DNA from 3 places in the Paenarthrobacter sp. NPDC089675 genome. Region 2 is predicted to be linked to each of the others. Evidence: riboswitches for the same ligand, from Rfam matches in the RefSeq annotation. Region 2 holds a riboswitch; each other region holds the start of a gene.
What was found. Region 2 has a riboswitch for thiamine pyrophosphate ahead of ACIPY2_RS17860 (ECF transporter S component). Riboswitches for the same ligand answer to the same signal wherever they lie in the genome.

Region 1 (2,259 bases), on a different contig from region 2:
CGGGCGAAGATTTCACAGAGCTCATCGAAGTGGGTGTAAAGGAAGTTCTCTTCGTGGTGGGCCAGGCACCACCCGGCCATGATGGAACCGCCGCGGGAGACGATGCCCGTGACGCGGTTGGCGGTGAGCGGCACATACCTCAGCAGCACTCCGGCGTGGATGGTCATGTAGTCCACGCCTTGTTCGCACTGCTCGATCACGGTGTCACGGAAGATCTCCCAGGTCAGCTTGTTGGCCTCGCCGTTGACCTTTTCCAAGGCCTGGTAGATGGGAACCGTGCCGATCGGAACAGGGGAGTTGCGGATGATCCATTCGCGGGTGGTGTGGATGTCGTCGCCGGTGGACAGGTCCATGACGGTGTCCGCCCCCCATTGGGTGGCCCACTGCAATTTGTCGACTTCCTCGGCGATGGAGCTGGTGACGGCCGAGTTTCCGATGTTGGCGTTGATCTTCACCAGGAACGCCTTGCCGATGATCATCGGCTCCGACTCGGGGTGGTTGATGTTGTTGGGGATGATCGCCCGCCCCGCGGCCACTTCGCTGCGGACCAGCTCAACGTCGCAGTTCTCACGCAGGGCCACGAACCGCATTTCGGGGGTCACCATGCCCTTCCGCGCGTAGTGCATTTGCGTGACTCGCTTGCCCTCGATGGCCCGGCGCGGGACGGGCTGCGCCCCCTTCCATTCTGCGGAGGCAGCGCCACGACGGACGGCGGATTTGCCGTCGTCGAGCAGGTTTCGCTCCCGGCCGGTGTATTCCTCGGTATCGCCGCGCTCCATGATCCACTTTTCCCGGAAAGGCTCGAGTCCCACTACGGGATCGCTCCCGGGTCCGGCGGTGCGGTACACCTGGAGTGGGTCATTGGCTTGGCCGTTGGGCGAGGACTCCAGCGCAATTTCGGTCACCGGCACACGGATGCCATGGACGGAATCTTCCAGCCAGGCCAACGAATGGGACTTCAGCGATTGCGTGACTGTCACCGGGTCGACTTCAGCAGGAACTTGCTGGTTTTGGGCAGGGCTGTGCTGTGTTTCTGTGGTGCTCAAGGATTACTCACTTCCTTCGCCGGCATTACCCGGACAGGTTCAACGGTCGCAGACTGCGTCAGTCCGATCTCAGCCCCTGCAGGGGCCCCCGTGTGGTCGTAGACGAAGCTACCACAGCCTTGCGGGTGGCCGCAGTCATGAGTCACCGGGCATGTGGGGGCACTCGACGGCGGACTAGGCTTCTGCCATGGCCAACATCATTGAATTCAGTGGTCCCGTGCTGGTGGCAGCCAATGAAGAACGGCAGGGGCTGTGGTCCGTGGACGGCCGGCTGACTTTCGTGCGTCCGCACGCTAAGCCGGACGCAGTGCTGGATGGCTGGGTCCTGCCCGGTTTTGTGGACGCCCATTGCCACATCGGCCTCGGTCCAGGTGGCCAAGTGGATGAGCCCACAACCCTCGGTCAGGCCCAGGCCGACCTCCGGGCGGGCACCCTGTTGATCCGGGATGCGGGGTCCCCAAGCGACACCCGTTGGGTGCAGCAGCGGCACGATCTTCCGCGGCTCATCCGTGCCGGTCGGCACATCGCGCGCAGTCGCCGCTACCTGCGTGGCCTCGGCCACGAGGTTGAGCCGGAGCAGCTGGTGGAAACGGTCCGCAAGGAGGCGCGCGACGGCGATGGCTGGGTCAAGCTGGTCGGTGACTGGATTGACCGCGGCCTCGGCGACCTTGCCCCTTCCTTCCCGGCGGCGGTAGTCAAAGATGCCATCGCAGCGGCCCACGACGAAGGGGCCCGGGTGACTGCACACTGCTTTGCCGAAGAGACCATGGACCAGATGCTCGACGCCGGCATCGACTGCATCGAACACGCCACGGGACTGCTGCCGCGGCACATTCCACGCTTGGTCGAACAAGGGGTGCCGATCGTCCCGACCCTGGTCAACATCGCCACCTTCCCGGACATTGCCGCGCAAGCCCGGCCCAAGTTCCCCGACTATGCCCGCCACATGACCGCGCTCTGGGAGCGGCGGCGCGAGCGCGTCCTTGAAGCGTTCGAGGCGGGGGTCTCCATCTACGCGGGAACCGACGCCGGCAGTGTGATCAAGCACGGCCGGATTGCTGACGAAATGCTGGAACTGCACGACGCCGGCCTGCCGCCGGCCGCTGTTCTCAACGCCGCCGCCTGGGACGCGCGCAAGTGGCTGGGAGCCGAGGGCATCAGCGAAGGCGGGAGTGCCGACGTCGTGCTGTGCAGGGACGATCCCAGACTGAAC
Region 2 (2,259 bases):
GCCTAACCTCACGCGGCTGCCGGTTCCTGCCTAGCGGCGGGTTTCGCGCTCCTTCAGGAAAGCAGTAAGGGAACCCGGGGGAGCCAGTACGGGAACAACCTCATGGTCCGCGTGCCAGAGTGCCTCCACGGACTCAAATCCGGAGACCTCCTTGAGCAGGTAATACGTGGGTGGCATGAGCTTTAACCGGCCCTCGGCTTCCGCCGCGAGGATCCCGTCCACGGGCATCCAAAGGGACTGCCAGGCCTCCGTTGTCTGGTGCCGGGGTTGGGCGTCCGGAGCGGGCTTGGCGATATAGAAGAACGTATCGAAGCGCTTGGGCATGTCCACGGGAGTGATCCAGTTGGCCCAGGGCCTGAGTTCCGAGGCTTGGAGATCAAGCCCGGCTTCCTCCCGGACCTCCCGGATGGCTGCGGCGAGGACAGTCCCGGCACGGCTCTGCGGGGTTCCGGGATCGCCGTTCGCAAGGGAACTCAGCCGCCAATGCACTGCGTGACTGTCCAAAAGCCCGGCGGGGTAGTCCCACCCGTCTGCGTCCGCAGGATCCACCCGGCCGCCCGGGAAGACCACCATGCCGGCCGCGAAGTCCATGGTGGATACGCGGTGCTGGACGAACGCTTCGAGCCCGTCGGATGCATTCCGGAGCAGGATGACGCTTGCCGCCAGGCGGGGTTGTGCCACTGGGGTTTCTGAACCTGGAAGATCCGTCATGCTCCCATTCTCGCAGGCGGGCGTTGCGGGGCCCGGTTTGCGCCCTATGGTCGGGGGATAGCGCGTAGGGCGGGCCTCGCAACGGGTTTGTGACCAAGCACCTGCCCCGCAATCGACGGCAGGTGTAAACTGAACCACGCCCATAAGGGCGGATTGATAACGACAGGGGAGCGCCGCCGTCGAACCTGCAGGGATGCAGAGACGCGAGGGCGCTGAGAGTGCGGACAGCCGCAGACCCTCGAACCTGATCCGGTTAGTACCGGCGCAAGGGAGTCGAGCTTCTCAGAGTGTCCGGGACCGGACGGCGCAGGCCGGCCGGGGAATCCGGGGAGCACTTTCCCCTCCTGTAACCTCAGGAGGCAAAGAAATGACCACGGCAAGCGTGAAGAAGACCAGTTACAACTGGCGTGTTGTAGACATCGTGGTGGCAGCTTTGATCGCCATCGCCGGCGGCGTGATCTTCTGGGCCTGGTCCCAGGGCGCCGCAATCGTATCCATCCCGATGAACGCGGCCTACCCGCCCCTGACCGGCCTCATCGCCGGCGGCTGGATGATCCCCGCGGTCCTTGGCATGCTCATCATCCGCAAGCCCGGTGCCGCACTTTTCTGCGAGGCAGTGGCTGCGACGGGCGAGCTCATCATGGGCTCCCAGTACGGCACCACGGTGCTCATCTCCGGCATCCTGCAGGGCCTCGGAGCGGAACTGGTCTTCGCGGCGTTCCGTTACAAGAAGTTCAACCTTCCCACCTCGCTCCTGGCAGGTGCCGGTGCCGGCCTCTTCTGCGGCCTCAACGACTCGTTCCTCCCCTGGGGCTGGAACATCGCTTACGAAGCCGTCGACAAGCTGGCCTATATCGCGTTCTGCACGATTTCCGGTGCAATCATTGCTGGTGCCCTGTCCTGGGTGGCAACCCGCGGCCTGGCCACCACCGGCGTGCTGGGTTCGTTCGCCTCGCGGAAGGCCGCGTCGGAGCCCGTCTTCAACTGATGGCGGGGTCCACTGGGGTCCGGCCGGCTGCCATCTCCGCGGAAGGCTGGGGATGGCGGCATGCCGGCCGGTCCACGCCCGCCATCCAGGACCTTGACCTGCGCATCGAGCCGGGTGAACGGGTCCTGCTGCTGGGACCGTCGGGGGCGGGCAAGTCGACGCTCCTCCACGCCCTCGCGGGCGTCCTCGGGGACGAGGAAGACGATTCGGATGAGACGGGCTCGCTCCTGATTGACGGCGCGGCACCCCGCGAACAGCGCGGCCGTGCCGGTTTGATGCAGCAGGATCCTGAAACTCAGGTGGTTCTGTCCCGCGTTGGCGACGACGTCGCGTTCGGTGCCGAGAACCTCGCCGTCCCGCGGGAGGTGATTTGGGAGCGCGTGCATGAAGCGCTCGACGACGTCGGGTTACGCACCGCTGCCGGTGACGGCCTGGCGTTGGACCACCCGACGGCGGCACTCTCCGGCGGGCAAAAGCAGCGCCTCGCCCTCGCTGGGATCCTGGCGATGCGTCCCGGGCTCATCCTCCTGGACGAGCCGACGGCCAACCTGGACCCGGCA
Region 3 (2,259 bases), on a different contig from region 2:
CGGGGCCCAGCCTGCAGAAATCCCGACGCCGGTCCACAACTCTCCGGCCCCGGCGCATGCGTCGTCGGCTCCGGAAACGGTGGACCCTGCGCGTCAGGCAAAGGCCGAAGCAACCCGGGCGGCCCTGGCGACGATCGCCGCTGCTGCCCACGCTGCCCACCTGCACGATGACGAAGTCCACAAAGCCGAAGAGGAAGCCCGCGCGGCTGCCGCAGCCGAATCAGGTTCGCCTGAGACGAACACCGTGACGCAGGCGCAGCCGGCCGGCGAGACTGCCGGTCGCACCACGCCGGTCCTCCGTTTCGGGGGCGAAGAAGTGGCTCTTCCCTTCGTGGAACACCACGAATCGGATGAAGCCAAGCCGACCATGACGCTGGACCTCCTTGCCGAGGCGTTCTCGCACCTTGGCGGGGCTTCAGAGGCAAAGCCGGCGGAAACCGCGGTTGCCGAGCCCCAGGCCGCGGCCCCTGCGGCCGATCCTGCCGCAGCAGCGGCAGCTGGCGGGGGTCAGCAGCCGGCCGTTGACCACGGGTCCGACGACGAGCACCAGGCGGCGGGCAGGTCACGTGGACGGCGGGGTCGCCGGAACCGTAGCGCCAGCCGGGCACAGGGTGCGGCCAACGAGACAACAGTTGAACACCATGAGGTATCGGCGTCCAGCGGTGGCGGCGCAGCCCATGAAGCCAAAGCTCCGCAGGAGCCGGCAAAGAAGGCCGCGGCCGCAGCCGAGCCGATCATCCTCGGTGTAGGAGTCCCGGCTTCGGAACTGTAACCGCGTGAACGTCATGTGACCGAGAGAGGGTCCCGCAGCGCCTGCTGCGGGACCCTCTGTCGGTTAGGCTTGGAGACTGACACGGGGTGCCGGGCGTTGGGTTCGGCTGAGATCCAGACCCGTTGAACCTGTCCGGTTAGCACCGGCGAAGGGATGTCTCCATGACTTCTTTGTCGACCTCCGTTATCTACCCGCTGCCTGTTGCGGGCCGCCCCCATCCTCGGGTCCTTAGTATTGCCGGCTCGGACCCGTCAGGGGGTGCGGGCATCCAGGCTGATCTGAAAAGCATCGCGGCTCACGGTGGCTATGGCATGGCTGCCATTACTGCCTTGACGGCACAGAACACCCGGGGTGTTTCCGCCGTCCACGTCCCTCCCGTGGAATTCCTGCGCCGGCAGCTGGAAGCCATTAGCGCTGACGTTGCCATTGATGCGGTAAAGATCGGGATGTTGGGTGATGCCGATGTCATCAACGAGGTACGCAGCTGGCTTGCCAAGGTGCGCCCCGCCGTCGTGGTCCTTGACCCTGTCATGGTTGCCACCAGCGGCGACCGCCTTCTTCGGGAATCCGGCGAGGCCGCGCTCCGGGAGCTTTTGCCATTGGCAGGCTTGGTGACCCCCAACATTCCGGAACTCGCCATGCTGCTTGGCGAAGCGGAGGCGCAGGATTGGACAACCGCCCTGGAGCAAGGCAAGCGGCTGGCCGCCGAGTACGGCAACACAGTGCTGGTCAAGGGCGGGCACCTGGCGGGGGAAGAGTGCCCGGACGCCCTCGTGAATACCGCCGGGCTGCTGCGGCAGGATGTCATCGAAATCGCCGGGCCGCGGATCGCCACAAAGAACAGCCACGGGACGGGCTGTTCGCTGTCGTCTGCGGTTGCCACGGTCCAAGCGCGGACAGGGGATTGGGAAGCGTCCCTGAGGGAAGTGAAACCATGGCTCGTGGAGGCGCTGGCTACCGCTGACGTGCTGGGCGTGGGAGAAGGCAACGGCCCGATCAACCACTTCCACCACTTGCTGCCGTCAACGTCCAAGGGGGCATTCGCCGCCCGGCTGTGGCAGGAAGCGGCACCGGAACTGGAGGCCATCCATGCGCTGCCGTTTATCCGGGGACTGGAATCCGGCACGCTTCCGGAGCATGAGTTCAATTACTACCTCTCCCAGGACGCCCTCTACCTTAACGGTTACTCCAGGGTGTTGGCCCGCGCAGGCGCCCTTGCGCCCACCGAGGAAGAACAGCTTTTCTGGGCCAGGTCATCCCAGGTTTGCCTGGAGGTTGAATCGGAACTGCACCGGAATTGGCTCAGCACACGCGAGGCATCAACCGGGACCGGTCCGGTAACAAAGGCCTATGTGGACCACCTCCTGGCCGCCTCTGCCTCAGGAAGTTACGCGGTGCTGCTTGCCGCGGTCCTTCCCTGCTATTGGCTTTATGCAGAGGTGGGACGGAAACTGCATGCCAATTACCTCCAAGCGGGTTCGCCCGCG

Region 1: another riboswitch for thiamine pyrophosphate. It lies ahead of thiC (phosphomethylpyrimidine synthase ThiC); the one in region 2 lies ahead of ACIPY2_RS17860 (ECF transporter S component).
Region 3: another riboswitch for thiamine pyrophosphate. It lies ahead of thiD (bifunctional hydroxymethylpyrimidine kinase/phosphomethylpyrimidine kinase); the one in region 2 lies ahead of ACIPY2_RS17860 (ECF transporter S component).

What each region holds. Positions count from the first base shown of each region.
Region 1 is NZ_JBIVHM010000001.1:618,608-620,866, forward strand. Features, by position in the region: gene thiC (phosphomethylpyrimidine synthase ThiC) at 1-1,046, opposite strand, end outside; TPP riboswitch at 1,041-1,148, opposite strand; gene ACIPY2_RS02895 (amidohydrolase family protein) at 1,234-2,259, shown strand, end outside.
Region 2 is NZ_JBIVHM010000009.1:92,121-94,379, reverse strand. Features, by position in the region: gene ACIPY2_RS17865 (NUDIX hydrolase) at 31-711, opposite strand; TPP riboswitch at 866-1,000, shown strand; gene ACIPY2_RS17860 (ECF transporter S component) at 1,079-1,699, shown strand; gene ACIPY2_RS17855 (ABC transporter ATP-binding protein) at 1,699-2,259, shown strand, end outside.
Region 3 is NZ_JBIVHM010000001.1:702,402-704,660, forward strand. Features, by position in the region: gene ACIPY2_RS03325 (Rne/Rng family ribonuclease) at 1-772, shown strand, start outside; TPP riboswitch at 845-943, shown strand; gene thiD (bifunctional hydroxymethylpyrimidine kinase/phosphomethylpyrimidine kinase) at 934-2,259, shown strand, end outside.